DNA from 3 places in the Mesorhizobium sp. GW821-FHT04C10 genome. Region 1 is predicted to be linked to each of the others. Evidence: riboswitches for the same ligand, from Rfam matches in the RefSeq annotation. Region 1 holds a riboswitch; each other region holds the start of a gene.
The links. A riboswitch is a leader RNA that binds a small molecule or an ion and turns the genes downstream of it on or off. The one in region 1 is predicted to bind cobalamin.
Positions count from the first base shown of each region.

Region 1 (10,541 bases):
GCACACCCATGACGAAGATGAACGCCAGGCCGGTCACGAAATTGCGATCGAGGAAGATCTTGGGGTCGATAAAGGGATGTTCTGCCGTCATGGTGTGGATGATGAACACCCAGAAGCCAGTGATGGCCAAACCGAGTTCGATCCATATCTCGACCGAGGAAAACCAGTCGACCTCACCGCCGCGATCGAGCATCAGCTGCAGCGCGCCGACGCCGAGCGATATCATGGCAAAGCCGAAGAAATCGAAGCTGCGCACCCGCCGGGCAACGGCCGGCAGATAGGCGGCCATGCCAAGGAAGGCGACGATGCCGACCGGCAGGTTGATGAAGAACACCCAGCGCCAGTTGAAATTCTCGGTCAGCCAGCCGCCCAGCGTCGGGCCCAGGATCGGTCCCAGCATGATGCCGGCGCCCCAGATGGCCATGGCCTGGCCGTGACGCTCCTTGGGGTTGATGTCGAGCAGGAAGGTCTGCGACAGCGGCACGATGGCGGCGCCGAACACGCCCTGCATCAGCCGGAACAGCACAATGGTTTCGAGGCTCCATGCCAGGCCGCACAGCATGGAGAAGATGGTGAAGCCGACCACGGCCGTCAGGAACAGCTCCTTGCGGCCGAAGCGGTCGGAGAGCCAGCCGGTGACCGGCGTCATGATGGCGGCGGCCACGATGTAGGACGTAAGCACCCAGTTGATGTTGTCCGGAGAGGCGCCGAGATCGCCGGTCATGGTCGGCAGGGCGACGTTGGCAATCGTGGTGTCGAGCGCCTGCATGACGGTCGCCAGCATGAGCGCGACCGTGATCAGGCCGCGATGCGGCACTTCTTTGAAGGATTCGGGCGTGCTCATCCGCGGAACTTCCAGCCGGTAACAAAAACGTGTACATAGGGTTTCCGGGCGGCAAAGCCTTCCGTTGAGAGAGCCTCATCGCGGTGGGACGCGATTATCGATGTGGGGGTTACATCGACCGAGACTCTCTGATGAGCGGATGCCTGCCGCCCGGAAACATGAGGACCGACGGGTCCGTGTCGAAGATTTCAGATTCGGCCAAGCCGCAACACGGCTCGAACCAGGCGCTGATCCTTCCCACTCCTCCCATCAGACCAATCCTTTTATCCACGTCCACCCGCCTGGTCCGCGCGGGCTTCCGCTGACTTATTGCGCGGCCTCGCCAGCCTTGGCGTGACCGAATATCGCGGGGAAACCGCGGGCAACGCCGGTGTCGACGGTGACAGAGGCGCTCATGCCCGTCCGCAGCGCCATCCTGGCGTCGGGATCGGTAAGCTCCAGGCGCACCGGGATGCGCTGCGTGACCTTGACCCAGTTGCCGGTGGCGTTCTGTGCGGGCAGCAGCGAGAATTCAGCACCCGTTCCCGCACCGATCGCCTTGACCGTCGCCTCAAAGGTCTTGCCCGGATAGGTATCGACCACGATCTCGGCCTTCTGGCCCGGCTTCATGTTGGTGAGCTGGGTTTCCTTGAAATTGGCATCGATCCAGGTGTCGCCGGTCTCGACCAGCGAAAACAGCGGCGTGCCGGAGCCGACAAACTGGCCGACCTTGAACGACGAGGCCTGCGAGATGACGCCATCGGCGGGCGCCTTGACCGTGGTCTGCGCCAGGTCGTAGGCGGCCTTGTCGCGCGCGGCGAGCGCCGACATCACGGTTGGATGCTTGTCGGTTTCGATGTCGGGGTTGCCGCCAAGTGCTGCCTTGGCACTGACAATGCCTTGCTGGGCGACGGCGACCTGCTGCTTTGCCTTGTCGAGGTCGTTGCGGGCCTGATCCAGCGACGACTTGGCGTTGATGCCCTTCTGCGCGAGATCGGCGGCGCGGTCATATTGCGACTGGGCGTAGTCGACCTCGCTGCTGGCGGACTTCTCCTGCGCCATCGACTGGCTGTAGGCGGCACGCAGTTGCTCGACATTGAGGCGTGCCGCGGCAACCGCGGCGTCGGCCTGGGCGAGCGCGATCCGGTAAGGCTCGGGGTCGATTGCGAACAGGAGATCCCCCTGCTTGACCAACTGATGGTCCGATATGGCGACCTGGACGATGCGGCCTGCCGTGTCCGAGGCGATCGAAACCTTGGCCTGCTGCAGATTGGCGTTCTCCGTCTCCTGATAGCGCCCACCGGTCACCCAGACATAGCCGCCGCCGATGATCAGCGCGGCCGGCAAGGCGAACATCAAAAAGAAGCGGCCCATGCGGCGCTTCTTCTTCGGCGCCGCCGGCACCGGCACTACGGGCGGGGCGACCGCGACAGGGGCGGCAACCGGCTGGGCCGGTGCTTCCATCTCGACCTTGGGGGCGTTTTCGTCGACCTTGGCTACCGCATTCATGCTGCTGCGCCTTCCGCACTCTTTACCTTTTCAAGCGACGAAGCCTCGCCGTCCGTCAGATTCTGCACGATTACATCGAGCGCCCTGATCAGGACGCGGCGGTCCTCGGGCGAAACGCCGACAAGCGATTCCTCATAGACTTCGCCGGCGAGGCTCTTGACCTCGGCATAGGCGGCGCTCGCCTTGGCTGTCGGGAAAATCATGCGCACGCGGCGGTCGGCGGCGTCGGCGCGGCGTTCGATCCAGCCGCCCTCCTCCATCCGGTCAACGAGGCGCGAGACGCTGATCGGCTCGATTTCGAGCAGTTCCGCGAGCCGCGCCTGGGTAACGCCTGCCTCCTTAGCGACACGCACCATGAGGCGCCATTGCGCCGACGAAAGGCCAAGCCCGCTGGCACGCGTCTCGAAGCGCTTGCGCAGCAGACGTTGCACGTCGTGGATCAAAAAGCCCAGTCTATCTATGCCATCAGAAACCATGAGCGATACATATAATAAGCGTGCTTACTATTCAAGATGTCACGTGACGGCCGAAGCCGGCAAATGTGCATGGCGGTCTTGCAACGCGATCGCGGCTGGCAATCAGTGAACCGCTGGAGACAGCCGGCCAGGCAGGAATCGGCCTTTTCACAGGCGGTTTCGGACGACCAGCGTGACGACGAAGAAGGCACCGAGCGAGCTGGTTATGATGCCTATCGGCAGTTCCTGCGGCGGCAGCAGCGTCCGGGCGAGAAGATCGCTTGCCAGCAAGAGCACAGCCCCGAACAATGCACAGCTTGCGATCAGGCGCAGATGCAAGGGACCGGCCAGCGGCCGCGACAGATGCGGGATCATCAATCCGACAAAGCCGATGACGCCGGCGACCGAGACGAGAATTGCCGTGGAGAAGGCTGCGACGAGAAACGTCGCCCTGCGCATGCGCGCCACCGGCACGCCAAGGCTTTCGGCAGCACTTTCACCGGCCAGGAAGGCGTCCAGCCTGCGGTGGTTCCACAGCCCGTAGGCCGCGATCGTGCCGGCTCCCAAGGCGCCCAGCCAGACATTGTCCCAGCGCGCCAGTCCGAGCCCGCCCATCGTCCAGAACAGCACCGAATGGGCCGCGCGCTGGTCTCCGGCAAAGACCAGATAATTGGTCAATGCCGTGAACAGGAAGGAGACGGCAAGGCCGGCGAGGATCAGCCGTTCCGGCCCCTGCCCCCTGACCCGTGCGACCAGCAGCAGGACGATGCAGGCGGCCAGTATGCCGCCGGTGAAGGCGGCGACCGGCAAGGTCCAGATGCCAAAACTGTCGCCGAAGACGGTGATGACGGAAACAGCGCCGGCGGCGGCCCCCGACGACAGGCCGAACAGGAAAGGATCGGCGAGATCGTTGCGGGTCACCGTCTGCAGCAAAGCACCTGTTATACCGAGGCCGGCACCGACACAGACCGCCAGGATCGTGCGCGGCAGCCTGAGATCGACGACGATCTTGCCGACCGGGCCCGACACCTGGTGTTCATGCAGCCCGACGGCATGGCCAAGCGAGGCGATGACGTCGGTCAGCGGGATCAGCGTCGACCCATAGGCTATCGACAGCAGCACGAGGGCGACGACCGCCACCGTGCCCGCCACCATGGCCAGCGCGAATGCCTTGTGCCCGGAAAGCGCGCCGGATTTTTGCCCTGGGGCAAGAAGCATCAGAACGCTTCCGGATGCATCGCCTTGGCGATCTTGGCGATCGCCTCGATGTTTGCCGGTCCAGGCGTCAGTTCGGCATAGCGAAGGGCCACGAAGCGCTCGTTCTTGACCGCGTCCGTCTCCTTCATCGCCGGATGCGCCTTCAGGAAATCGAGCAGTTTCCTGTAGCCGCCGCCATCCTGGTAGTCGAGCAGGATGAGGAATTGCGGATTGCGCGAGGCCACGGTTTCCCAGTCGGTGTTGCCCCAGCTGGTGTCCATGTCGGCCATGATGTTGTCACCGCCGGCGGCTGATATCATGGCGCTGGGAATGGCGAACTTTCCGGCGGTGAACGGCTTGTCCTCGCCGGAATCATAGAGGAACACGCGGGTTCCCTTGGCGTCGCCGACCTTCGCGGTGATGTCGGCGAGTTGCGCCTTCCAGCCGGCGACAAGCTTCTGCGCCTCGGTCTCCTTGCCAAAGATCTTGCCCAGCTTTTCAACATCGCCATAGAGCAGGTCCATGGAAGCCGCCGGGCGGTTCTTGTCGAGATGGACGCAGCTCTCGGTCAACACCAGTGTCTTGATGCCGTGCGGGGCGAGCGTGTCGGGCGTCACGTCGCCGCCCGGCTTCATGCCATAGTACCAGCCGGCGAAGAAGAAATCGGGCTCGACGGCGACCAGGTTCTCGAGCGTCGGGTATTTGGGCGCGAGTTCCGGGATGGAGCCCTGCTCGGCCTTGAATTCGGGGCCGACCTTGTACCATCCGGTGATGCCGGTCAGGCCGACGATCGACGGCTGCAGCTTCAGCGCGAAGGCCATCTCGGCCATGTTGAGATCATGGATGACTGCGCGCTTGGGCGGCGCGTCGAAGGTCAGCGGCTTGCCGCAACTGTCGACGGTGACGGGGAAAGCGAAGGCGGTAGAGGCCAGCAAGGAAAAGACGAGCAACAAGGCGAGACGTTTCACGGATTTTGCTCCTTGGTTGAACAGTGCTGATGAGGGATGGTTCGATCAGGATGGCGGCGCGGCGCGGTTCGGAACATCGAACACCGTCAGTTCACGGTCCTCGGTGGGGTGGCGCAGGCGAAACACGTCGACGCCGAAAATTTCGCGGATCAGCTGTTGCGTCAGCGCTTCGCGCGGTGCGGCCAACGCGTGCAGCCGCGCTTCGTTCATCACCGCGACCCTGGTGGCGAACGGCGCCACCAGGGCCAGGTCGTGCAGCACCGCGATCACCGTCATGCCGAAGCCGGCGACGAGTTCGAGAAGCTCGCCGCGAGCACGCGGGTCGAGATGGTTGGTCGGCTCGTCGAGGAACAACACTTTCGGTTGCTGCGCGATGGCGCGCGCCAGCTGGGCGCGTTGGCGCTCCCCGCCAGACAGCGAGCCAATGGTGCGGCCAAGCAGCGGCAGAAGGCCGGTCCGGCGCAGCGCGTCCACCACGATGTCACGCTCCTCGCTCCTGCGCCTCAGGCCGGCATGCGGAACGCGGCCAAGTTCGACATAGTCGATCACCGCCAGCCGCGGATCCGGCTGGTCGGTCTGGCCGACGACGGCCATGTGCAAGGCCCGCTCGGCTGTCGAGATCCTGTCCAGGCGTCGCCCGCCAAGCGTCACCTCGCCCGAACTTGGCCTGAGCATGCCCGATAGCATGCGCAGCAGCGTCGTCTTGCCGGCGCCATTGGGGCCGATGATGGCGAGACGATCGCCGGTGGCGATCGAAAGGCTGACCGCATGGACCAGATTCCGGCCATTCGCCACGGCACCCAGGTCGCGCGCCTCGAGGAGTGGCATTGTCATCGACTATCACCCGCCAGCTTGCCCGGCGCCGGGATGCGGGCCAGCGTCTTGCCGGCCAGCCGCGGCGGACGTTGTCCGGAATTGCACCAACCGTCGGCGAGCGAGGCGTAAAGCCTGGCAAATCGCACGAGATCACCGGCGTCGGCCTCGGCATCGACGGAGCCGAAGAGATAGGTGGCCTTGCCCGGCGCCTGGAAGGCTACCGTCAGCGGCCGTGCGCAGCCCGCCATGCATTCGACGCCTTCGATCGTGAAGCCATGCGCCACGGCGGGTTCATCATGGGCCGAGAGCCGGGAGCACAAATCGGCGCACAGGCTTTCGCCCGACCGGATACCGGTCGGAACGTCACGGCAAAGCGTGCACACGATGATGCGGTGATCGATAGCGCCGTCCAACTTCCGTCACTTTCCAAAACTGGCGACGGAAGGATGTTGGCGAGACGGCCGACAAGACCGACGTCCACGTTTCCTCCCGGCACACCCCGTCCGGTCAACTCAGTGATGGCAGGTCTCCTGGCTCGCGGGTCGTTGCGCAATCCTGCCTTCCCAGCCTTGCCGGCCAGTGGCATTTCGGATCTTGCTCACCGCTTACAGTTGCGGGGGCAGCCACGGCTTCGACCTATTGGGTCTCACCGTGTTCCCTTTTCACCCCTCGCCTTTCGACTCGGGGACCATCACCACTCGATCGTAGTTTTCCCCCAATTGCTTCGCAACGGATTTCTCGGTGCATTGTCGATCCCGCGGCGGCGCTGAACTTACAGACGTAATGTAATTACATTACGATTTAAATCGTACCGCTCGGCTAAGTCAAGTGAGGCTTCTGCCCGAAAGAAGACATCGAGCCAGTCTCGCTCCTGGAGATGCGGCTGGCCGCGGAGCGTTGCCGTCCGGATTGCACGGCAAGCGCAATTTCGATCAAACTGCCGCGCGCGAAGGCGGCAAGATGATCCGCTCAATGCGAGGAACCCATGAACCCGACCGAGAAAGCGCTGTGGTTTGTCGAGAGCCATCTGCCGGAGGCGATCTCGCTCGACGATGTCGCCCAAAGCAGCGGCGTGTCGCGCTTTCATGTGACGCGCGCCTTCGGCGCTGCCACCGGCCGCTCGGTCATGGGCTACATGCGCGCACGCAGGCTGACCGAGGCGGCGCGCAGGCTGGCCGGCGGAGCCCCCGACATCCTCTCGGTGGCGCTCGATGCCGGCTACAGCTCGCATGAGGCTTTCACCCGCGCCTTCCGCGACCAGTTCGGCACCACGCCCGAGATGGTGCGCGCGCAAGGCTCGACCAAGACCCTCGACCTCGTGGAGCCGATCCTGATGGACCAATCCTTTCTTTCCGCTCTCGAACCACCACGCTTCGAGACCAGCCGGCCGTTGCTGATCGCTGGGCTCGGCGAACGCTACACCTGTGAAACCAGCGCCGCCATTCCGATGCAGTGGCAACGCTTCGGTCCCTATATCTGCAACATTCCGGGCGAGACCGGCGACGTCGCCTACGGCGTCTGCGCCAACGGCGACGATGCCGGCAATTTCGACTACGTCGCCGGTGTCGAGGTCACCGATTTTTCCGACCTTCCAAGGGAACTCAGCCGCGTGCGCATACCCGCCCAGAAATATGCGGTGTTTGCGCATCGCGAGCACATCTCGACCATCCGCCGCACCGTCAACACGATCTGGAACAAATGGCTGCCGGCCTCCGGGCACGAGATAGCGGACGCGCCGGAATTCGAACGCTACGGTCCGGAGTTCGATCCGCGCAGCGGCAATGGCGGACTGGAGATCTGGGTGCCGATCAAGGATTGACCGGCACTACAATTCCAAGTCCCAGGTCTGGCCGACCAGATCCTTGCCGAAGGAGTGGTGAGGTTCTTCCTCGGTCAGTGTGAAGCCGACCGCCTGGTAGATGTGCCGGGCGGCTATCAGGATATCGTTGGTCCACAAGGTCAGCGTCTTGTAGCCCTTCGCACGGGCAAAGCCGATGCATTCCTCGACCAGCCGCCTGCCGATGCCGAGGCCACGCGCCGAAGGTTCGACATAGAGCAGGCGCAGCTTCGCCACCTCGGGCGATTTACGCACGACGAAGACCGAGCCGACGACCTCGCCATCACGCTCGGCGATCCAGCTTCGTTCCCATTTCGGGTCGAAGGATTTGACGAATGCCGCGAGGATTTCGGCAACCAGCGCCTCATAGGTTTCGTCCCAGCCATAGTCCTGCGCGTAGAGCATGCCTTGCCGGCGGATGATCCAGCCAATGTCGCCGACCTGCAGGGGCCGCAACAGATAAGGGATCCTTGGCTCGGCGCTTTCACCCAGCAGAGCCTGGACCGTCCGCATGGATTTCACCAGCCGGTCCTGCTCCGACGCAGGCAGCCGATCGAGGAGCGCCGCGACCTGGTCGTGCGAATCCTTGTTCAGCGGCGCGAAGGCATTCCTGCCCGCCAGCGTCAGCGCAATCGACGATTGCCTGGCGTCCGAAACCACCGTCGACCTGGAGATGAGGTGAAGGCGCTCGAACTTCTTCAGCAGACGGCTGACATAGCCGGCGTCGAGACCGAGGTCGCGCCCGAGGTCCGTCGCGGTCAGACCGTCGCGGTGCGCCAGTTCGTAGAGCACGCGCGCCTCGGTCAGCGAGAAGGCGCTTTTCAGCAGCCCTTCGTCGAGCAGCCCGATCTGGCGGGTGTAGAAGCGGTTGAAAGCCCGCACCGCGTCGATCAGGTCTTTGTTGGGCGCTTCGTTACCGGGCTGATGGTGAATCGTCATGGGCATCTCCTGTCCGCACAGGATTGATCATTTGGTTGACTTAGTCAATAAAATGGTTGACCCGACGCACCTCACAACTTCGTCATTCTAGGGCGGAGCAAGGAGCGAAGCGACGCGCGCAGACCCTGGAATCCATTCCGTGACGGTGGCCGAAGCGCGCCACGCCGCAGAACGGGCTTCATGGGTCTGCATTAGGCGCCAAGAATCCATTTCGTTGCATAGCGGAAGGGTAACGGCATGGATTCTAGGATCTGCGCTCCGCTTCGCGTCGCTCCGCCCTAGAATGACGACATCGCGGGGTCGGTGCGCCAATCACGACCGCAGTGGCGCCCCTCAACCCATCGGCAACACCGGCCAGCGATCAACGATCTTGCCGCCAGAAAATACCGCGATCGGCCCGAATTGCTGCAGCACAGCCTCGCTCTGCGTCGGCCTCAGAAAGGCATAATCCCCCGGCTTCACCTGCGCTGTTGCCGGCAGGCTCATGAATTGCTGGTTGGAGGAAAACCCCATCAGACCGTTTGGTTTCATGCCTTCCGGGAACACCGCTTCGGCCATCCACTTGCCGCCATAGAGATAGCAGCCTTTGCGCGGGAAGAGGCCGAGCGCCTGCAAGGCCTTCGAGAACCAGACCGGGCCTGGCAGCGCCGCATCGGCCGCCTTGAGGATCGGGGTGGCGATGAAGGCGGCCGGCTGGAATCCGTTGAGCCCCGGCTTGTCGAAATCGCTGGGCAGGACGAAAGCCGAGCCGATCGAGACTTCGTTGGCAACGCCCGCGCCATGCAGCAGCGCCGTCTTCGAGCCGCCGATGTTGAGGATGCGGCGCTGATCCGGTTCGAGTGCCACGACGAAATCTGCCGCCAGCGCCGAGGCTTTCATCAACGCCTTGGCAGCACCGCCAAACAGCCCGGGGATTTCCGGCGCATGCGCCTCATAGGCCATGATGCCTTCGCAACACAGGCCCTTCGGCACCGTCAGCGCCTTGATCTCGGCCGGGCGGGCAAACCCGCCGCGATGCAGGCCGACATCGACCTCGAAGGCGATACGCAGTTCGATAGCGAGATCAGCGGCCAGAGCGCCATATTCCGCCAGTCTTTCGTCGCTGTCGACCAGCCAGCAGACACGCGACCAGTCGGCGTCGCCCTTCACCAGCACCGCTCTTGCCGCGCTGACCGGCATCGGTTTGCCGTATAGCAGATCCGCATGCGGGAACGCCTTCAGCACCGCCGCGCTGATCGGCGGATGGAAAGTCATGAAGCGATCGGTTCCAAGCGCCTTGCCGATATGCGAAAGCAGCGGCAGGCAAGCGAGCGACTTGTCGACCAGCCGCACGGCAAGGCTGGGATCAAGCCTGTCCTTCACCAGGGCGATGTTGCTGTCCAGCCGGTCGCGGTCCAGCACCAGACAGGGCTGGAAGATACCGGCCTGCTTCAGCGCCTGCGATAGAGTGGCGAAATAGGCGCTCATGGTTCGATGCCGAACAAGCCAGCCATATAGGGCGAGACGAAACGGTTTCGCGGATCGATGTCGCGGCGCACCGCCATGGCATCGTCCCAGCGCGGATAGAGCTTCTTGAAGTCCGCCGCCTTCAGGCTGTGCATCTTGCCCCAATGCGGCCTGCCGCCATATCTGCGAAAGACCGGCTCGGCCGCCTGCATGAACGGCAACGGATCGTTCGCCGCATCGTGGTGGATGGCGATCGAACAGGTCGGCCTGTTGTAGAAGGGCGAGAGCCAGAACTGATCGGCCGCGACGCTGCGCACCTCCATTGGGAAATAGACTTCGGGAAAGCGCTTTTCGGTCAGCTCGATGATTTCGGCCAGCGCCTTCGGTCCCTCCTCGAACGGAAGGTGATATTCCATCTCGTTGAATCTGGTCTGCCGGTCGCTGGCATAGACATTGAGCCAGTCCTGCACATAGTCCTCGGACGGCACCTTGGCGACGGCACCCTGGATCAGCCGGCGGCGCAGTGACGGCAGCCAGGCGAGCCCGGTGCG
Region 1 is NZ_JBWKTL010000001.1:5,150,456-5,160,996, forward strand. It holds gene AC07UC_RS25110 (DHA2 family efflux MFS transporter permease subunit) at 1-844, opposite strand, end outside; gene AC07UC_RS25115 (HlyD family secretion protein) at 1,151-2,332, opposite strand; gene AC07UC_RS25120 (MarR family winged helix-turn-helix transcriptional regulator) at 2,329-2,808, opposite strand; gene AC07UC_RS25125 (FecCD family ABC transporter permease) at 2,956-4,005, opposite strand; gene AC07UC_RS25130 (ABC transporter substrate-binding protein) at 4,005-4,952, opposite strand; gene AC07UC_RS25135 (ABC transporter ATP-binding protein) at 4,998-5,786, opposite strand; gene AC07UC_RS25140 (DUF1636 family protein) at 5,783-6,181, opposite strand; cobalamin riboswitch at 6,272-6,476, opposite strand; gene AC07UC_RS25145 (AraC family transcriptional regulator) at 6,754-7,587, shown strand; gene AC07UC_RS25150 (bifunctional helix-turn-helix transcriptional regulator/GNAT family N-acetyltransferase) at 7,594-8,544, opposite strand; gene AC07UC_RS25155 (alanine racemase) at 8,878-10,011, opposite strand; gene AC07UC_RS25160 (D-arabinono-1,4-lactone oxidase) at 10,008-10,541, opposite strand, start outside.

Region 2 (10,541 bases), 4.7 Mb from region 1:
GTCGGTGATGCCGTCGATGCCCGCGATGGCGAAGCTCTTGACGTCAAGTTTGGCGGCCTTGATCGCCTCGATGGCGCCGAGCGCCATTTCATCGTTCTGGCCGATCACGCCGTTGATCTGGTTCGGGTGAGCGGTGAGCCAGTTCTCCATCAGGGTCTGGGCCTCGGCGCGCGACCAGTTCGCCGTCTGGTCCTCGAGGACCTTGACGTCAGGGCATTCGGCCAGCGCCTTCTTGTTGCCTTCCAGGCGCGAGATCTGCGCGGACTGGCCGACGGGGCCTTCGAGGATGACCACATTGCCCTTGCAGCCGATCTTGTCGAGCACGGTCTTGGCTTCCATGTAGCCCGAGATCGTGTCGTCGGATCCGACATAGGAAGTCAGAAGATCGGAATGGACGCGGGTGTTCGAGCCGATGACCGGAATGCCGGCGTCGGCGGCGGCCTGCACGGCGGCAGCGCCCGCGTCGACGTCGATCGGCGCGAAGATGATCCCGTTGTACTTCTGCGTGACCATCGTCTTGAACTGGTCCTGCTGGACCAGCGCGTCATAGCGGCCGTCGAACACCGTCAGTTCGACCTCGCCGCTCTTGACGGCGGGATGGTCCTGCAGCGCTGCCACCCAGATCTGCATGAACTCCGCATTCAGCCCGTAGGGCGCGGCGCCGATCTTGATCTTGTCCTGGGCCATGGCTGGCGCGGCCAGCAGCGCGGTCGCGGATGCGAGCGCGATCATCCATCTTTTCATTTCGTTACCTCCACCTTGAGTGAGCGACCGACATGGTTCGCCTTGCAACGGACACGCCTGACGCAGGTCCGGTACCGGAAAGGGGCCTAGGCCCCGTAGTTTCGCTTCTGGTCGAGCATCACGGCGCCGACGATCAGGGCGCCCTTGAGGACCTGCTGGTAGTAGGATTGGATGCCCATCAGATCGAGACCGTTGTTCATGACGCCGATGATCAGCGCGCCGATCAGCGTGCCGGTCACCCGGCCGACGCCGCCCGACAGGCTGGTTCCGCCGATCACCACCGCAGCGATCGCGTCGAGCTCATAGGCTATGCCGGCCTGCGGCAGCGCCGACCCGGTGCGGGCGCTGAGCAGCATCCCGGCGAAGCCGGCAAGGCCACCGGAAATGACATAGACGAGGAACTGGATGCGGGTGATGTTGATGCCCGAGGTCCTGGCCGCGTGCGGGTTGCCGCCGACGGCATAGATGTAGCGACCGAAACGCGTCCGATTGAGGATCCACCACGACACGGCGAACACGACGGCAAGAATGATGACCGGCGCCGGTATGCCGAACACGTCGCCGGTGCCGATCCAGCGGAAAGCCGGTGTCAGCGCCGGAACCGGACGGCCGCCGCCATAGATGAGGGTCATCCCGCGCGCCGCCGAAAGCATGCCGAGTGTCGTCACGAAGGCCGGCACCGAGAAGCGCGACACGATCAGGCCCGAGACCGCGCCGCAGGCAATGCCGACCAGCAGGCCGATGCCGAGACCCAAGGCGACCGGATAGGGCGCGCCGGCGACGCCGGCGGTCGCCGAACTGGTCATGAAGCTGGCGCTGACGATGCCGGCGAGCGCGACGACGGAACCGACCGAGAGATCGATGCCGCGGGTGAGGATGACGAAGGTCATGCCGATGGCCAGAACACCGTTGATCGATGTCTGCAGCAGCACGTTGGAGATATTGCCGGCGGTCAGGAAGAACTCGTTGGAGACCGACAGCGCGGCCACCAGGATCAGGAAGGCAAGGAAGATGCCGTATTCCTGGATCAGCAGCCGGCGCTGCTCGGAACCGAGCCAGCCTTGCATCGTCTTCTTGTCGCCAACCGACATTCCTGGCTCCTTTGCCGCCGAACCGTGTCCCTGTTCAGGTCGATAGGTGGACGAGGGATTGCGCATCCGTTTCCTCCCGACTGAAGATCCCGGCGCTTCTGCCGGCCCGCATCACCATGATCCGGTCCGAAATCCCGAGAACCTCATCGATCTCGGAAGAGATCATCACCACCGTGCCGCCGGAGGCGGCGAAGTCGCAGATGATCCGGTAGATTTCACGCTTGGCGCCGACATCGACGCCACGGGTGGGCTCGTCGAGCAACAGCACCTTCGGGTCGCGCAGGAACCATTTGCCGAGCACCACCTTCTGCTGGTTGCCGCCCGACAGGCCGGAGACCGGCATGGTGTCGCGCGCCGCCTTGATCTGGAACCGCTCCCGCATCCGGCGGCTTGCCTCGGCCTCGCGCGCCCGGTCCATGGCGAAGGCGGGGCTCATCTCGGGCAGGCTGGCCATGCAGATGTTGGCGCGCACGGAATCGGAAAGATTGAGGCCGGTCAGCTTGCGGTCCTCGGTGACCAGCGCCAGGCCGTGCGCCATCGCATCGGCCGGTTTCGCGATGGCGACCGTTTTACCGTCGATGGCGATGGTTCCTGCCGAAGGCCGGTCGAGCCCGAACAGGCAATTGAAGATTTCCGTCCGTCCGGCACCCATCAAGCCGTAAATGCCGAAAATCTCGCCCTTGCGTGCTGAGAAGGAGATGTCCTCGATCTTGTTCGGGCAGGTCAGCCCGGCAATTTCGAGTCCGGTTTCCTCGGTCGGCGTGTTGGTCTTGACGTATTCCTCGGACAGCTCACGACCGACGATCATGCGGATCAGGCCGGGTCGGTCGATCTCGGCAAGCGCCCCGCTGCCGACATAGGAACCGTCCCGGAAGACGGTATAGGAATCGGCGACCTGGAAGATCTCCGACAGGCGATGCGACACGTAGACGATGCCGCGGCCCTGTCTTTGCAGGCGACCGATCGCGGCGAACAGGTGCTGCGCCTCCCGCTCGCCGATCGCCGACGTCGGCTCGTCCATGAAGATGACCTCGGCGTCGTGGCTGAGCGCCTTGGCGATCTCGACCAGCTGCATCTGCGCGACCGAGAGGTTCATCATGTATTGGGTGGCTCGAATGTCGAATTCGAGGTCGTCCAGAAGCTTCTGCGCGGCGCGGTTCATGGCGCGGAAATCGATGCCGCCAAACCGCGCCTTGGGCTCGCGGCCGAGATAGATGTTCTCGGCGACCGTCATGTGGGGAACCGGGCTCAGTTCCTGCTCGATGATGGCGATCCCCGAGGCCAGCGCGTCGGCGGGGCTGGCGAATTCCACCTCCTTGCCGCGGCGGCGGATCGAGCCGGCATCGCGCCTTTGGATACCCATCAGGATCTTCAGAAAGGTCGACTTGCCGGCACCATTGCCGCCGCAAAGCGCATGGACCGTGCCGGCGCGAAGCTCAAAGCGGCCGTCGCGCAAGGCCGCGACGCCACCAAAGGACTTCTTCAGCCCTTCCACTTCGAGCAGCAGTTCCACCATCGTCCTCCCATGACTTCGGCGATCCCTGTCGGATGCCGATCGGCACGTGTGACCTCCCGCCCAAATGCCGATGCTGACAATAGTCAAGTTGCAATCGACAAATGTCAAGTGATGCGCAAATTTTAAAATCTGTAGACCGGAGGCGACGCGCTGGAGTTCGAAAAGGCATGGAAAAACAGAGGGCTACTGTGCTCGCCCTTATAAGGAGCTAGCTAGACGGGAGATGGCGTTCACGGGTTTGTTCCGCCGGTGATCCAGGACGGAAGAGCTGTGAGGGCGAACCGTCAACCGCGTTGCGGCTTGTCAGGCGCGGTCGGCTGAGCAGAGAGGAGCTCCGCCGAAAACAGACGGGAGGTAAGGGCGCCGCAGGCCACGACGATGACACCGTCCCGTGCCCCGAGGCAGGCACGAAAGCGCGTCCTCGGTCCCGGTCTCGTCTTGTCCGGCCCCATCGCGCCACCAAGCACGGCACCCGGTCGTCGCCGGAGCGGCCGAGGACCATGCGGCGCGGGTCCGACCCGATATTGTCTACGCCTCGATTTCGAGAGCCGATAGCGGCTTCGAGCAGCAGGCGAGGATGAAGCCGTCGTCGATCTCGTGATCGAGGATGCCGCCATTGTGGCTCATCTCGACGGCACCGGAGACTTTCTTCACCTTGCAGGTTCCGCAAAGGCCGAATTCGCAGGCCGCGGGTATCCGCACGCCGGAGGCACGCGCTGTCTGCAGCACGGTCTGGCCGGCGACGCATTCGGCGTCGACGTCAGAAAGCGCGAAGCGGATCGGCGTTGCGGCCTCGACGGGAACGGCCACGCCATCCTGCGGCGGCGTTGCGAACGGCGCCGGGATTTCCTCCACCGCCGGTGCGGCAAAGCTTTCCTGGTGGTATTTCGTCATGTCGAAGCCGGCGGCTTCCAGCATGCCGCGCACGGCGCGCATGAAAGGGTCCGGACCACAGCAGAAGATTTCGCGTTCACGGAAATCGGGCGCCAGCAATGGCAGCCGGATGGCGTCGATGCGCCCCATATGGCCATACCAGCCCTCGCGGCTTGACCGCTCCTCGATCATGAAGCCCAGCGACAGGCCCGGCATATGACTGCCGAGCAGCTCCAGCTCCTTGCGGAAAATGATCTCTTCGGCGCGACGCGCGCAATTGACGAAGCCGACATCGGTCCATGGCGCGCAGTCGTTCAGCCAGCGCAGCATCGACATCATCGGCGTCACGCCGGAACCGGCCGAGATGAACAGGTATTTGGCCGCCGGATGGCTGTGCAGCGAAAAGTCGCCGCTCGGCCCATAGGCCTTGACGTGCGAACCGGGCACGAGGTGATCGAACATCCAGCGCGTGCCGATGCTGCCGGCCTGCGCCTTCACCGTGACCGCGATCGAGAAGGGCCGCGACGGCGAGGAGGACAGCGTATAGGTGCGCATCAGCGGCCCGTCCGGCGCAGGCAGTTCCAGCGTCACGAACTGGCCCGGCTTGTAGCGGAACCAGGTCTGGTTGTCGGATCGGAAAGTAAAGGTCTTGACGTCAGGCGCCTCGTCGCTGACGCCGATCACTTCCAGCACCTGCAGCCTGTCGTTCCAGGGGGCCATCTGATCGAGATGGCGATAGAGGCCAAGGTCGGTCATCGCATTCATCCCTCAACCTCTCAGGCGACGCTGCGCAACGCCGGCCGGCCGCCTTCGGCGAGGCGCGGACCGATGAAGCGGGCGTACCAGTCGACGAACTGGATCACGCCGCCCTCGTGAAGCTCCGAATAGGGGCCGGGCTCATAGGCCGGCGACAGGATGCCGAGGGCATTTTCCTCGACGATGCGGCGGTCCTGATCGTTGGTCTCGGTCCACACATGGGTGAGCTCGGCAAGATCGTAATCGACGCCCTCGACCGCATCCTTATGCACCAGCCATTTGGTCGTCACGGCGGTTTCGGTGGCGCTGATCGGTAGCACGCGGAAGGTGACGGCATGGTCGATGAGGATATGATTCCAGGTCGTCGGGTAGTGATAGTGCATCAATGTGCCGATACGGTCGGCCGAGACGCTGTCGGAAAGGTTCTTCTTCACCGCCCGCTTGCCGTTCATCGTGTAGCTGACCGCATCGCGCAGCAGCGGCGCCCGGGTGGCGCGGTATTGCCCCGCCGGGTCGATGCGGAACTTGCTCGGCAGGCCGGCCGCTTCGCATTTGGCCCAGTGCGCCAGCATCTCCGGATCGCTGTCGGCGCCTTGCACGCCGGTCACGGTCGGTGCTTCCGGGAAGGTTTTGCACAGCTCCGGGTGATTGCCCGCGCAGTGATAGCACTCGCGGTTGTTTTCCCAGACGAGCTTCCAATTGCCCTTTTCGACGATGGTGCTCTCGAAGGCGATCTTTGCCTCGCTGAGTCGGTGCGGCTTGAGATAGGGTTCGATCATCGCCCGCATCGGGGCGAAGTCGGCTGGATCCTTCGCCAGGCAGATGAAGATGTAGCCGGCGACGCTCTCGCAGGCGACCGGCTTCAGCCCGAACTGGCTCTTGTCGAAGCCGTCGGCCATCTGGCGGGCAAACAGGAGGCGACCGTCGAGCTCATAGGTCCACTGGTGATAGGGACAGACCAGTTTGGCGGCCGTGCCCTTGTCCGTGTTGCAGACCCTGCTGCCGCGATGGCGGCAGGAATTGTGGAAGGCGTTGATCTTGCCCTGCTGATCGCGCACCAGCACGACCGGGTAGTCGCCGATCTGTACGGTGATGAAGCTGCCGGGCTTGGGCAATTCGCAATCATGGCCGATGAAAAGCCAGTCGCGGTACCAGATCAGCTCCATGTCGAGCTTGAAATAGTCCGGGTCGGTGTAGAAAGGCTGCTCGAGCGAGAAACCCTCTCTGCGGCTGCTCAAGAGCCTCAGCATATCGTTGCGCACATCCATGTCCTGTCCTCGTGTTTAAGGACTGACTATGGTGGTGATGGAGGAAGGATCGGATGCAGTCCCCGGCGAAGCGCCTGTCATGCACTATCCACCTCTTGACCGCCCACCGCGATCAGTCGAGTTCAAAAATCTCGGGCTGGTTTCCGGGCTCTGGAGTGTCCTTTCGGACGGTCGCGACACCTTCCCAGGCTTTCGCCCAGTGGTCTCCCGTTGCGACTTGAACTCCACCACCGTTGCGGGGGCAGCGCCGGACTTTGACCGGCTTCCCAATTCTCCGCCCCGTCGTCACGAAGCGGCACCTGAGATGGCCATGATCTAATCACGACAGCGCATGCGACATCGGCATGAAAGCGACATCGCATCCATGTGGCGCGACACGCTTCAGCAACGATCGAGTCAGGAAGAACGGCCACGAAACGCGTCTCGGTGACGACGATGCCGGCTATCGAAATCGCCCCGGAACCGAAGCAAAAAGGGTTAACGGTTTCGAAAAGTGACTATTAGCAGATTCTAAAATCGAACCGAACGGTTCGTTTCTGTTGACGGTGCGTACAGCACGCTGTGAACGCTGAGCCGTCGATACACCAGGTGATCGTATTGCTGGTTTTATCTAATCGATTGATATCAAAAAGAAAAATGTTTGCAGTGGAATGCCTTGGTACAATTTCAAGTGGTGGATTCTTGGTCCACACGGAACAACTTCGTGATTGGAAACGGCCACATGGCTTTCCCACATCGGGGCTGTCCGAACGACGCGATTTTAATCCCAAGACACGCCGCTAGACGGACGGGAAAATACTGGAGTACCAAAAATGAAAAAGATTGTTCTCACTGCCGCCGCCCTTCTGGCCATTTCCGGCAGCGCCTTCGCTGGTAGCGATCACTATGGTTCGAATGCCGCTGCAGCCACTGCTGCCGTCGACAATTCGTACACCGCTTCGACCAAGAAGTCGGAACCGGCTGCTCAGGCGCCTGTCACGGGTGCCGATCGCAACCTCTTCGGCAACAACTAACAGTCGATTTCCAGCAGGCGGTGGCCCTGGCTCGCCGCCTTGGCGGAACTCGAAGAATTCAGGAGACTTGAAATGAAGAAGATCATCCTTGCTGCCGCCGCCGTTCTGGCTATCTCCGGCAGCGCCTTCGCCGGCAGCGACAACTACGGCTCCAATGGCGCCAACCAGCCCGCTGTCACTTCGACCGACAGCTCGTACACCGCTTCGATCAAGAAGTCGGAACCGGCTGCCCAGACACCTGTCCAGGGTGCCGACCGCAACCTCTTCGGCCACTAACGGCCGATTCTCCGGGGTGGCGGGCATGCCTGCCGTCCCGTTGAAACTTGAAATTCAGGAGACTTGAAATGAACAAGATCATCATCGCCGCCGCCGCCGTTCTGGCTCTCTCGGGCAGCGCTTTCGCCGGAAGTGACAACTTCAACTCCAATGGCGCCAACCAGCCTGCCGCGACTTCTGTCGACAACTCGCGCACGGCTTCGATCCGCAACGGCGATTCGCCCGTCTACAAGCTGCTCAATTCGTCGGGCGATGTGCAGAAGTCCGCGCCCCAGGGCGCCGACCGGAACCTCTTCGGCCACTAACAGCCAAAGTCGATCGTAAAAGAGAGCGGCGGGCCTTGCCCGCCGCTATTTTTGTTTCTGCCGTCGAGACGGGCTTCTTAAGCGGCCTTTGCTTCCGCTTCATGCAGCGCGAAGGACCGCCCGTCCGTGTCGAAGATATGCAAGTCCTCGGCATTGGCGGTCAGCCGCAGCGTCGAGCCGCGCTTGACCTCGACATTGCCCGGCAGCTTGGTCACCAGTGGCAGGTCGGCGCGGCCGATGTCGACATAGACCAGTTGAACCTCGCCGAGCTGCTCGACGTAATCGACCGTTCCCTCGAACAGATAGTCCGCGCCGGTGGCGATGATCAGGTCCTCCGGCCGCACGCCGAAGCTTACAGCCGCACCCTTCGCCGAGGCCGGCGTCGTGATCGGCACCGTAGCCTTGCGCCCGCCGACATGGCTGACGACGGTAGGGCTGCCTGATTTGTCGATCGTCGCCGGCAGGATGTTCATGGCCGGCGAGCCGATGAACTGGGCGACGAACAGATTGCCGGGCTTCTTGTAGAGATCCATCGGCGTGCCGACCTGCTCGATGTGGCCATCCTTGAGCACGACGATGCGATCGGCCAGCGTCATCGCCTCGACCTGGTCGTGGGTGACGTAGATCATGGTCGTGTTGGGCATCGATTCCTTGAGCTTGGCGATCTCGATGCGCGTGGCGACGCGCAGTGCGGCGTCAAGGTTCGACAGCGGCTCGTCGAACAGGAACACTTTCGGATTGCGCACGATGGCGCGGCCGATGGCGACGCGCTGGCGCTGGCCACCCGACATCGCCTTGGGCAGCCGGTCGAGATATTTGGTCAGCTGCAGGATTTCCGCCGCCTGGCGCACGCGGCGGTCGATCTCGGCCTTGTTCTCCTTGCCGATCTTCATCGAGAACGCCATGTTGTCGTAGACGGTCATGTGCGGATAGAGCGCATAGGACTGGAACACCATGGCGATGCCGCGCTTCGACGGCGGCACGTCGTTGACGACCTCGCCGTCGATCTTGAGCTCACCCGAGGTGATTTCCTCGAGCCCGGCGATCGAGCGCAGCAAGGTCGACTTGCCGCAGCCCGACGGACCGACGAAGACGATGAATTCGCCCGATTTGATATCGAGGTCGATGCCGTGGAGAATATTGAGATTGCCGTAGGACTTCTTCACTTGTCTCAGATTGACATCGGCCATTGGTTTCCTCCCAGTGATCTCTCAAAAAGATTCAGTCGATGCGCCCGAACCAGGCGCCGTAACCACCAAGTTCGATCGAACCGGTGCTCGCCTGCCCGGAAAACCCGTGTCCCGGCAAGGGTTGCAGTGATGGTCCGCCTAGGTCGACCTTGGCCGGCTTGGCGCCGAGGTTGAAGACGCAGACGACTTGCTCATTGCCCGCCCGGCGCGTGAACGTGACAGTGTCGCCCTCGCTTTCGATGAAAGTGATATCGCCCTTGGCCAGCGCCGGATGGGCACGGCGGAAGGTGAGGAAGCGCCGGTAGTGTTCGAGCAGCGAAGCCTGGTCGCCCTGCTGGACATTGACCGCTTGCGCCAGATGTTTTGCCGGCACCGGCAGCCACGGCTTTGCCTGGGAGAAGCCGCCATTCGTGGCGTTGCCATCCCACACCATGGGCGTGCGGCAGCCGTCGCGGCCCTTGAATTCCGGCCAGAAACGGATGCCATAGGGATCTTGAAGATCCTCGAAGCGCAATTCGGCTTCGCCGAGCCCGAGCTCCTCGCCCTGATAGATGCAGACCGAGCCGCGCAGCGACATCAGCAATGCCGAGATGACCTTGAGATAGGCGGTCGGGTCGGCCTCGTCGGCAGCCCAGCGCGAGGCCGGGCGCATCACGTCATGGTTGGAAAACGCCCAGCACGACCAGCCGTCGCTGGCGACCTTGCCGAAGGCTTCCAGCACCGAGCGGACCTTGGCCGCGCTGATCTTTTCCGGCGCCAGGAAGTCGAAGGAATAGCACATGTGCACGCGCTTGCCGCCGGCGGTATAGGCGGCCACGACTTCCAGCCCGCGCTGCGAATCGCCGACTTCACCGACCGCGGCGGTCGCCGGATATTCATCGAGCAGGGCGCGGAAGCGTTCGAGGAAGCCGAGGTTTTCCGGGCGGCTCTTGTCGTAAAGATGGTCCTGGTAGTTGTAGGGATTGACCGCCGGCGCTGTCTGGTCGTTGCGCTGTTCAGGCGGCAGCGGCGGATTGTTTTCCAGGCCCTGGCTGTGGAAGTAGAAATTGATCGTGTCGAGGCGGAAGCCGTCGACGCCGCGTTCCAGCCAGAAGCGGGTGACGTCGAGCAGGGCGTCCTGGACTTCGCGGTTGTGGAAGTTGAGGTCGGGCTGTTCGGCCAGGAAATTGTGCATGTAGTATTGCTGGCGGCTGGTGTCCCACTGCCACGCCGATCCGCCGAAGATCGACAGCCAGTTGTTGGGTGGCGTGCCGTCCGGCCTGGCGTCCGCCCAGACATACCAGTCCGCCTTCGGATTGGCGCGGCTCGACCGGCTTTCCTTGAACCAGGGATGGTTGTCGGCGGTGTGCGACAGCACTTCGTCGATCATCACCTTGAGGCCCAGCCGATGCGCCTCCGCCGTCAGCGCATCGAAATCGGCCAGCGTGCCGAACATCGGGTCTACGTCGCAATAGTCCGAGACGTCGTAGCCGAAATCCTTCATCGGCGATTTGAAGAAGGGTGAGATCC
Region 2 is NZ_JBWKTL010000001.1:437,883-448,423, reverse strand. It holds gene AC07UC_RS02005 (substrate-binding domain-containing protein) at 1-744, opposite strand, end outside; gene AC07UC_RS02000 (ABC transporter permease) at 831-1,835, opposite strand; gene AC07UC_RS01995 (sugar ABC transporter ATP-binding protein) at 1,870-3,348, opposite strand; gene AC07UC_RS01990 (FAD-binding oxidoreductase) at 3,880-4,980, opposite strand; gene AC07UC_RS01985 (aromatic ring-hydroxylating oxygenase subunit alpha) at 5,001-6,248, opposite strand; cobalamin riboswitch at 6,366-6,566, opposite strand; gene AC07UC_RS01980 (DUF680 domain-containing protein) at 7,061-7,261, shown strand; gene AC07UC_RS01975 (DUF680 domain-containing protein) at 7,334-7,537, shown strand; gene AC07UC_RS01970 (DUF680 domain-containing protein) at 7,606-7,842, shown strand; gene AC07UC_RS01965 (ABC transporter ATP-binding protein) at 7,920-9,032, opposite strand; gene bglA (beta-galactosidase BglA) at 9,064-10,541, opposite strand, start outside.
Region 2: linked by a shared signal. The riboswitch ahead of AC07UC_RS01985 (aromatic ring-hydroxylating oxygenase subunit alpha) and the one ahead of AC07UC_RS25140 (DUF1636 family protein) in region 1 are both predicted to bind cobalamin.

Region 3 (10,541 bases), 1.6 Mb from region 1:
CTAAGTGCCGAGGAAAGAAATCATGTCTGCAAAATCTACTCTCACGGCCAAGCGCGGCCTGCTCGAACGTCTCGACGCCGGCGCCGTCATCTGTGCCGAAGGCTATCTGTTCGAACTCGAACGTCGCGGCTATCTGCAGGCCGGCCCGTTCGTACCGGAAGTGGTTCTCGAACATCCGGACGCGGTGACACGTCTGCATGAGGATTTCGTCCATGCCGGCTCGGAGGTTGTCGAAGCCTTCACCTATTACGCTCACCGCCAGAAGCTGAGGGTGATCGGCCGTGAGGATATTCTGGAAAAGATCAACCGTCAGGCGTTGCGCATAGCCAAGGATGTCGCCGACCGCAATGATTGCCTTATGGCTGGCAACATCTGCAACACCAATGCCTATGAAGCCGACGACAGGAAGACCCACGATGCCGTGCGCGCCATGTTCGAGGAGCAGATCGGCTGGGCGGTGGAGGAGGGGGCCGACTTCCTCATCGCCGAGACCATCGACTGGTGCGGCGAGGCCGAGATCGCGCTCGACGTGATGAAGAAAACCGGCCTGCCGACCGTGGTCACGCTCTCCGTCCACCGTGAGGAAAAGATGTTCGACGGCGTCTCGGTCGTCGATGCCTGCAAGCGGCTGGAGGCGGCGGGCGCCGACGTCGTTGGACTGAACTGCCAGCGCGGGCCGAAGACGCTGATGCCGGTGGTGCGCAAAGTGCGTGACGCCATCTCATGCCATGTCGCCGCATTGCCGGTGCCCTACCGCACGACTGACGCGGAACCGACCTTCCAGTCGCTGACCGACCGCGCCTGTTCCTGCATTCCCGGCAACCGGCCGTTCCCGACCGCGCTCGATCTGTTCACCTGCAATCGCTACGAATGCGCCGAATTCGCACGGGAAGCCTTTGATCTCGGGGTCCGTTATATCGGGCTTTGCTGCGGCGCGGCCCCGCATCACATCCGCGCCGTGGCCGAAGCGCTTGGCCGCACCGTACCCGGCAGTCGCTATTCGCCCGACATGTCCAGGCACGCCTTCTTCGGCAGCGATGCGGCGATCCCAGACGCCTACAAGGGGCGGCGCCTCGAGATCTGACACGGACCGGGCCACCATAGACATCCAAATCGCCAGACAGGAATGGGTTATGAACGTGCATCCTCTCCAGCAAACCCATGCCGACGGCGATACGATCGACCGGCTGGTGGCCGCGCACCGGCCAGGCCACGGCCTGATGCGTGCGTTCTACCATGATCGGGCGATCTTCGAGCGCGACATGGAACGCGTCTTTCGCCGCCACTGGCATTGCCTCGCGCATTCCAGCGTCATTCCAAACCCCGGCGATTTCGAGCTGTTCAAACTCGGCGATGAAGCAATCATCCTGACCCGTGGCATGGATGGCGCCATCCATGCCATGCTCAACGTCTGCCGTCATCGCGGCGCCGAGGTCTGCACCAGGCAGAAGGGCAATGCGAAAGCCTTCGTCTGCCCCTATCATGCCTGGACCTATTCCAGTGACGGTTCGCTGCGCGCCGCCCGCCTGATGCCGAAGGATTTCGACCGCGCCGCGCATGGATTGAAGAAGCTGCATGTCCGCCTCGCCGAAGGTCTGGTGTTCATTTCCTTCGCCGAGATGCCACTGGATTTCGATCCGGTCGAACAGTCGCTGCGAACCAGCTGCGGCCAGTATGGTTGGGCTGATGCCAGGGTGGCGCATCGCGAGACCTATCAGGTTGACGCCAACTGGAAGCTCGCCGTCGAGAACTATGTCGAGTGCTATCATTGCGGTCCGGCGCATCCGGAATATTCGCAGACGCATGCGCTGGAAAAGCCGGCAGAAATGATCGAGCAGCTCAACGCCGCAATGGAGCAACGAACCGGCGCGCTCGGCGTCGAGATCGGCAGCGGCGACCACTGGCGGAACTCGGCCGCCGGACAGGAAGCCATCCACACTTTCCGCTATGCGCTCTACGATGGTGTTTCGAGCGGCAGCCAGGACGGCTCGCCGGTGGCACCGCTGATGGGCCGCTTCACCGACTACGATGGTGGCGTCACCTCCATCCATCTCGGCGGCACGAGCTTCCTCGTCTGCTACCCCGACCACGGCATGATCTACCGCTTCATTCCGAAGACGGCTGATACCTGCGAGATGGAACTCATCTGGCTGGTGCGCGGTGACGCGGTCGAGGGCCAGGATTACGATCTGGAGAAGCTGACCTGGCTGTGGAAGGTCACCACCGACGAGGACAAGAAAATCATCGAGCACACCGCGCGCGGCGTGCGATCGCACTATTTCGTACCCGGACCGATCGCGCCGATGGAGTACAACGAGCTGCGCTATATCGGCTGGTATCTCGAGGAGATCAGCCGACCCTGAGCCAGGGCAATTTCCAGGAAAAGTGTGAGGCTTTCCCTTGGGAATTGCGTCAAGACAATGAGATAGCGGAGCCGCCATCGGATGCGCTGGCGGCTCCGCCGGGATCAGGCCGCGGCCCTGAGCTGTCTTGCCGCCTCCACCATGTTGACCAGTGCCGGACGGACCTCGTCCCATCCGCGGGTCTTCAGGCCGCAATCCGGATTGATCCAGAGCTGCCCGTCGGCAAGGCGTTGCCGGGCCAGCGTCATCAGATCGATCATTTCGCCGACCGCCGGAACCCGAGGTGAGTGGATGTCGTAGACGCCCGGGCCGATCTCATTCGGATATTTGTGGGTCCGGAACGCGTCGAGAAGCTCCATTTTCGACCGCGACGTCTCGATCGAGATGACGTCGGCGTCCATCGCGCTGATCGCATCGAGGATGTCGTTGAACTCGGAATAGCACATATGAGTGTGGATCTGCGTGCCGTCTCCAACGCCTGACGATGCCAGGCGGAAGCACTCGACCGCCCAGTCGAGATAGGTCTGCCAGTCGGACTTGCGCAGCGGCAGCCCTTCGCGCAGGGCGGCTTCGTCGATCTGGATCATTGCCGCGCCCGCCGCTTCCAGGTCCACCACTTCGTCGCGGATGGCGAGCGCGATCTGGCGGCAGGCCACGCTGCGTGGGATGTCGTCGCGCACGAAGGACCAGTTGAGGATCGTCACCGGCCCGGTGAGCATGCCCTTGACCGGCCTGTCCGTAAGCGACTGCGCATAGTGCCACCACGAGACCGTCATCGGACGTGGCCGCGACACGTCGCCGAAGATGATCGGCGGCCGGACATAGCGCGAGCCATAGCTCTGCACCCAGGCATGTTTGGTGAAGGCAAAGCCGGCGAGTTGTTCGCCGAAATACTGCACCATGTCGTTGCGCTCGAACTCGCCGTGAACCAGCACGTCGAGGCCGATCTCTTCCTGCCAGCGGATCGCCGTCTCGGTTTCCTTCTTCAGGAAGGCCTCGTAATCGATATAGCTCAACTCGCCCTTGGCATGAGCGGAGCGCGCCTTGCGCACTTGCGGGGTCTGCGGAAACGAGCCGATCGTGGTCGTCGGAAAGTTCGGCAGGCCAAGTTTTCGTGCCTGCAACTCGCGCCGCTCGGCGAACGCGCCCTGCCGGCGCCGCATCGGCTCCGTGACAGCCAGCAGCCGGCCTTCCACCAGCGGATCATGCACCTTGAGCGATGTGGCGCGGGACTGGACGGCCTCGGCCGATGCCTGCAACTCCTTCGCAACCGCGCTCTTGCCTTCGACAAGCGCCTCCGCGAGCAGCGTCAGTTCGTCCATCTTCTGGACCGAGAAAGACAGCCAGGATTTGAGGTCCGCATCGAGCGTGGTCTCCAGCTCCAGATCGATCGGGACATGCAGAAGCGAACAGGAGGGCGCGATCTCGATGCGGTCGAGCGGCCAGCCGGCAACGACCGGGCGGATGCGGTCGAGAATGGCGGGCAGGTCGGCCCGCCAGACGTTGCGGCCGTCGATCAATCCGAGCGAAAGGACCTGGTCCTTTCGCGACAGGCGGGCAACGGGTTCCAACTGCTCCGGCGCCCGCACAAGGTCGATGTGCAGGCCGGCGACAGGCAAGGCCAGCGCCGTTTCCTGATTGTCGCCCAACGCGCCGAAATAGGTTGCCAGCATGATGTCGAGATCGGGAGCCGCCGCCGCGAACGTCTGATATGCCAGTTCGAGACCGATGCGTTCGGCAGCATCGAGGTCGAGCACGAGGCAGGGCTCGTCGATCTGCACCCAGCGGGCACCGGCCTGCGACAATTGCTTGAGAAGCTCGGCGTAAACCGGGAGCAGCCTTGGCAGCAACGCTATCGGGTCGAAAGTGCTGCCGCGCGCTTTGGCCAGCTTGAGAAAGGTGACCGGGCCGAGGATCACCGGGCGCGTACGGATGCCGAGGGCTGCGGCCTCGCGAAACTCGCTGAGCGGCTTGGTCGAACGGAGTTCGAACGTCTGGTCGGCGGACAGTTCGGGAACCATGTAGTGGTAGTTCGTGTCGAACCACTTCGTCATCTCAAGCGCGGCAACGCCGTGGGCGTGACCGCCATGGGCGCAAGCTTCATGGTCGTTGCCCTGATCGCCGCGCGCCATTGCGAAATAGACGTCGAGCGGAACCTCGCCTCCGTTCCAGCCATAGGCTTTCGGAATCGCGCCGACCATGATGGCCGTGTCGAGCACATGATCGTAGAGCGAGAAATCGTTCGAGGGGATTTTCGTGATGCCACGATCGCGCTGTTCGATCCAGTTGGCCTCGCGCAAGCGCTTGGCGGTTTGGAGCAGGTCTTCGGCCGAGCTCTTGCCCGACCAGTAGCTTTCCAACGCGGCCTTGAGCTCGCGATGCCGGCCGATGCGCGGAACACCGAGCGTGGCGGTCGGGACTGAGAAAGTAGACATTGCATACCCCATAAGGTTGGGGGCATGGGTCAAGCGGATGCATGCAGAACCAGCAGCGAAGGCCGCGGCCTGCAGGCTACCACCGGGACACCCCGCCCGTGGACGTTTCAGTTCGTCGGGGCAGGTCTCCTGGCTCACGGGTCGTCGCTTCTGTCCGTCTTCCCAGGCATTTGCCTAGTGACATCCTGGACAGCGGCTCGCCGCTCACAGTTGCGGGGGCAGCTCCGGCATCGCCATGGCACGGGCCATGCTCACCGGATTCCCTCTTAGCTCCGACCTCGATCAGGACCGGAGAACCACGACGCCACCATGTTCCACCAACACAGGCTTCATGTCAAGAAAGATATAAAGAGATGTTTATATCTTTACGTGTTTGTGACGCTATGATCGCTGGCGAATGCCACCAACATCGCCATGGTAATGGCGAGATGCGGTGTGCCAATATCGGCATTTGCACTGGTGGCTGGCCTGTGATCCAAGGCGACGATAAATCCCACGCTTTGCAGTTGGAGCGCTGAATGACCGGATTGACACGCCGCGGGCTCTTGAAAATGGCAGCCGTTGCTGGCGCCGGCGGGGTCGGGCTCTCGGCCATTGGCAGGCTCGGCAGCTGGGCCGCCGCCAGTCCTGAACCGGTGGTGCTGCAGACGGCGAAAATCCAGGCCAGCCTGATGGACGTCGGCCCGACCAACAATGTGCTGACCTATGGCAGCGCCGGAATGCCGCCGGTGCTGAGGATGAAGAAAGGCGAACCGTTCGCCGCGCGCCTGGTCAACGCCATCGACGATCCGACGACCATCCATTGGCATGGCATTCGTCTGCCCAACAAGATGGATGGCGTGCCTTTCCTGGTGCAGCCCTATGTCTACACCGGCGATCATTTCGACTACGCCTTCGCCCCGCCCGACGCCGGCACATTCTGGTATCACCCGCATTGCAACACGCTGGAGCAGATGGGCCACGGCCTGACCGGCGTGATCGTGGTCGAGAATCCGAATGATCCGAAATTCGACGCCGAGTTCGTCCTCAATCTGCGCGACTGGCGTCTTGGCGACGACGGCCAGTTCATCGATCAGTTCCGGCCGCGCGATGCCGCCAGGACCGGCACCTACGGCACGGTGCGCACCGCCAACTGGCTCGACCAGCCGCAATATGACGCGCCGGCCGGCGGGCTGGTGCGCCTGCGGGTTGCGATATCAGACGTTACCCGCATCTACGCCTTTCGGGTCGACGGCGCCGAGGCGATCGTGATGGCGCTGGACGGCAATCCGGTGCCGCAGCGTTTTTCGCCCGATGCCTTGCTGCTGGGGCCGGGCCAGCGCATGGAACTCGCCATCCGCATGCCGGACGAGGAGGGCGCGGTCGTCAGCCTGCGAGACGTCAGGGGCACCAAGCCCAAGGTGCTCACGACCTTGCGTGCGGTCGGCCGTTCGCTGAAGCGCGCCATTGGTGATGTTGCGCCGCTGGAGGTCAATCCGGTGGCGGAAGTGGATCTCACCGCCGCCCAGCATGTTTCGCTGGCGCTGAGCGCCACGGCGGAAAACGTCCCGAGCGACGGCATCTGCGGTTCGCTCGGCTACAGTTTCTGGGCCATCAACAAGGTGCCGTGGCCAGGCGATACATCCGATCCGACCGCGCCGCTGGCCGAGCTGAAGCTCGGCAAGAGCTATGTCATCGACATGGAGAACCTGACGCCGCAGTCGCATCCGATGCACCTGCATGGCATGAGCTTCAAGGTGCTGTCGTCCTCGACACGCCAAGTGCAGCCGCTGATTTCCGACACCTATCTCATCCAGCCCAACGAGAAGGTTCAACTCGGCTTTGTCGCCGACAATCCGGGCGACTGGCTGCTGCACTGCCACATCATCGAGCACCAGAAATCGGGCATGACGAGCTACGTCAGGGTGGCCTGAAGCCGAGCACCGTCGCCGGAGCCGCGTCGTCGGTGATCTACTTGCGCAGTTGCGCCTCGATCTCGTCGAGCACCTTGTCCTTGCCGATGCCGGTGAGGAAGGCGAGGCCCTTGATGACCGGCTTGGTCACCGAAGCCGAGATAGGGGTGGTGGCGACAATGAAGTCGACGCTGTCGGCCAGCCCCGGCACTTCGGTGGCTTTTGCCTGTTGCGCGTTGAAGGTCAGGCCGCGCTGCTTCATGGCCTCGGTGACGGCGACATTGACCGCCGTCGATGTTGCGATGCCCGTGCCGCAGGCAAAGAGAATAGTTTTCTGTCTGGACATCTCTTGCTTCTCCTTGGGTTATCAGCCGAGCACGGCACGTACGTCGTCAAGCGTCCTGGCGGACCTCAAGCCGTCCAATGCCTCTGGATTCTGGATGGTGGCCATGACGGACTGCAGCGCTTCAATCTGCTTGTCCTTGTCATTGATGGCAAGCAGGAAGACGAAGCCGACCGGCAGCTTCTCGTCGGGATCTTCCATGTTGGCGAACGTTACCGGCTTTCTCAGCGTGCCCATCGCGATGCCGGGCTTTAGCACATGCTCGGGATCGGTATGCGGCACCGCGACATTGTCGGCGCGCTCCAGCGGCAGTCCCGTCGGAATGGTCATTTCGCGGCGCACGACCGCGTCGGCATAGGAGCTTTTGACATAGCCAAGGCTCTCGAGCCGGCCGGCCAGGACGCGGATGATCTCCTCGTTGGTCGAGGCATCCGATCCGAGCACGACCGCTTCGGGATCCAGAAGCTGCATGAGGCTGTCGGACATGTTCTGCTCCGTCTATAAAAGTCGTGCGCCCGAGGAGGGCGCACGACCGTTTCAAATTCAAGGCGCGATGGCGCTTAGGCGGTGCCTTCGGCCGGCTCGTCCTCGGCGCCCGCTGCTCGTTCCCAGCCGAGCGGGTTGCGGCGGTAGAGGATGAACAGCGCGGCGATGACGACTGCGATCAGGATGATGCCGAGCAGCCCAAGTCCCTGGATCGCTTCGATGATCACATAGGGAACCCAGAGGAAGCCGTCGACCACCGAGGTGATCTGCAGCGCATCCGCCGGCAGTTTGAAGCCCGATGCGACGGCCGCGCTGGTGAACAGCGGCGCCAGCGCGTTGGCGACGTAGAAGCCGATGGCCAGCGTCACCGTGCCGATCACCACCATGCGGAACACATTGCCTTTGACCAGAGGCGCGGTCATGGCGACGATGAACGGGATGACCGCGAGGTCGGCGAACAGGATGACGCGGTTGCCCGGCAGGATCACCGACAGGATGATCGCGATGGGCACCAGGATCAGCGACGACGAGATCGCGGCCGGATGTCCGATCAGGATCGCCGAGTCGAGGCCGACGAGCAACTCGCGGTCGCCAGTGCGCTTGCGCACGAACTCCTGCGCCGCGTCGGAAACCGGAAGCAGGCCCTCCATCAGGATCTTCACCATGCGCGGCAGGAGCAGCATGACAGCCGCCAGTGTCATGCCGGTGCCCAGTACCTTGGCCAGCACCACGCTGAGATCACCGGCGTTGTAGAAGGCGATGGCGCCGAGCACGAGGCCGATGATCAGGCCGAGCACAACCGGTTCGCCGAACACGCCGAAGCGGCGCTCGATGGTCTCGGTGTTGATGTTGATGCGGTTGATGCCGGGAATGCGGTCCATGATCCAGTTCAGGATGATGGCGATCGGCAGGATCTGCGCCGAGGCGAGATGCGGCACCGAAATGCCGGGCACGCCGTAGAATTGCTGCACCGCGCGCGCCGACCAGTCGGCGAACAGCAGCGACAGGGCCGCGACCAGGGCTGCGATCGCAATGCCGTAGGCCAGATTGTTGGTGGCGGCGACGACGAGCGAGCCGACAAAGGCGAAGTGCCAGAAATTCCAGACGTCGACATTGAGCGTGCGCGTCATGCGCGTCAGCAACAGCACGATATTGACCAGGATGCCGACCGGAATGACCCACAGGCCGACCGATGAGCCGAAGGCGATCGCCGCCGCCGAGGGCCAGCCGACATCGATGATGTCGCGATGGATGCCGGTGTTGGTGACGATGGCCTTGGCGACGTCGCCGATCGACGTGAACATCAGCCCAAGCACAAGGTTGATACCGATGAAGGCGACGCCGATGGTGACGGCGGCACGGAAGGCCTTGCTGACCTTGGCACCCAAGACCACGGCTATGATGAAAATGACGATCGGCAGCAGGATTGTCGCACCGAGCGTGTCGATGGCCCCCTTCAGGCCAGCGAGAACTGTATCCATTCTTCCTCCCCTGGAGCGCGAGCCTACGCCTCGCAATGCTCCTTGATCTCATCCACGCCTTTGCCGCCAGTCTGGCGCAAAGGCACTCCCCAGATTGCCCGCGGCGAATGCCCGTCGACCTATCGGCTCGATGAACATTTGCCTTTGTCAGCAAACGAATGTTTTATTTAGACTGTTCACAACAATGTCAATTGGCAACCCTTTGGGCCAATCGGTCCGGGGAAGGTGCCTTTTTCGGGCATTTTGGGCTCGGAATCGCGGCTTGCGAGCGGTTTCATTGGCACACGCGACCGGTCCCTGCTAATCCGGCCGCAAATCAAGAAGCTGTGGACATCCTGCATGACCAATGTCGCCTTGACCGGCCTTGCCCGCGATCTCGCCCATCGTGCCGATGAGGGCCGCCCGGTGCGCATCGGCGTCATCGGTTCGGGCGAAATGGGCACAGATCTGGTCACGCAAGGCATGCTGATGCCGGGCATTTCGGTCTGCGCCGTCTCCACGCGGCGTCCCCACACCGCGCGCGAGGCCATTCGCATCGCCTATGGCGATGAAGCGATGGCGGTCGAAGCCGACACCGCGTCGAAAGTCACCGGTGCCATCGAGAGCGGCAGGATCGCCATCACCTCCAACGAGATGCTGGTCACCAATCCGCTCATCGACGTCGTCATCGACGCCACCGGCAAGCCGGGCGTCGCCGCCGATTTCGACCTGATGGCGATGGAGCATGGCAAGCATCTGGTGATGATGAATGTCGAGGCCGACGTCACCATCGGCTGTTATCTGAAGCAACAGGCCGACCGGCTTGGCGTGGTCTATTCGGTCGGCGCCGGCGACGAGCCGTCGAGTTGCATGGAGCTGATCGAGTTTGCTTCCGCGCTCGGCCTGACCATCGTCTCGGCCGGCAAGGGCAAGAACAACCCGCTCAATCGTGACGCCGTGCCCGACGATTATCGCGAGGAAGCGATCCGCCGCAACATGAACCCGCGCATGCTGGTCGAGTTCGTCGACGGTTCCAAGACCATGGTCGAGATGTGCGCCATCGCCAACGCCACCGGCCTGGTGCCCGACGTGCCCGGCATGCATGGCCCGAAGGCTGACCGCGACGACCTCGTCAAGGTGCTTATCCCGCGCGAGGATGGCGGGCTGCTCACGAAAAAGGGCGTCGTCGACTACACAATCGGCAAGGGCGTCGCGCCCGGTGTCTTCGTCATCGTCGAGGCGACGCATCCGCGCATCATCGAGCGCATGGACGATTTGCATATCGGCCACGGTCCCTATTACAGCCTGTTCCGGCCCTACCATTTGACATCGCTGGAAGTGCCGCTGACGGCCGCCCGCATCATGCTTTTCGGCAAGCCCGACATGGTGCCGTTGCCAAGGCCCGTCGCCGAAGTCTGCGCCGTCGCCAAGCGGGACCTGGCCGCCGGCGAGATTTTCGATGCGATCGGCGAGACCTGCTATCGCTCCTGGACGATGACGGTCGAGGATGCCCGCGCGCAGCGTGCCCTGCCGGTCGGCCTGCTCGAGGGTGGCAAGGTGCT
Region 3 is NZ_JBWKTL010000001.1:6,734,453-6,744,993, reverse strand. It holds gene AC07UC_RS32235 (hypothetical protein) at 1-4, shown strand, start outside; gene AC07UC_RS32230 (homocysteine S-methyltransferase family protein) at 23-1,084, shown strand; gene AC07UC_RS32225 (aromatic ring-hydroxylating oxygenase subunit alpha) at 1,134-2,363, shown strand; gene metE (5-methyltetrahydropteroyltriglutamate--homocysteine S-methyltransferase) at 2,468-4,798, opposite strand; cobalamin riboswitch at 4,901-5,114, opposite strand; gene AC07UC_RS32215 (multicopper oxidase family protein) at 5,317-6,711, shown strand; gene AC07UC_RS32210 (PTS sugar transporter subunit IIB) at 6,749-7,036, opposite strand; gene AC07UC_RS32205 (PTS sugar transporter subunit IIA) at 7,058-7,519, opposite strand; gene AC07UC_RS32200 (PTS galactitol transporter subunit IIC) at 7,594-9,000, opposite strand; gene AC07UC_RS32195 (NAD(P)H-dependent oxidoreductase) at 9,340-10,541, shown strand, end outside.
Region 3: linked by a shared signal. The riboswitch ahead of metE (5-methyltetrahydropteroyltriglutamate--homocysteine S-methyltransferase) and the one ahead of AC07UC_RS25140 (DUF1636 family protein) in region 1 are both predicted to bind cobalamin.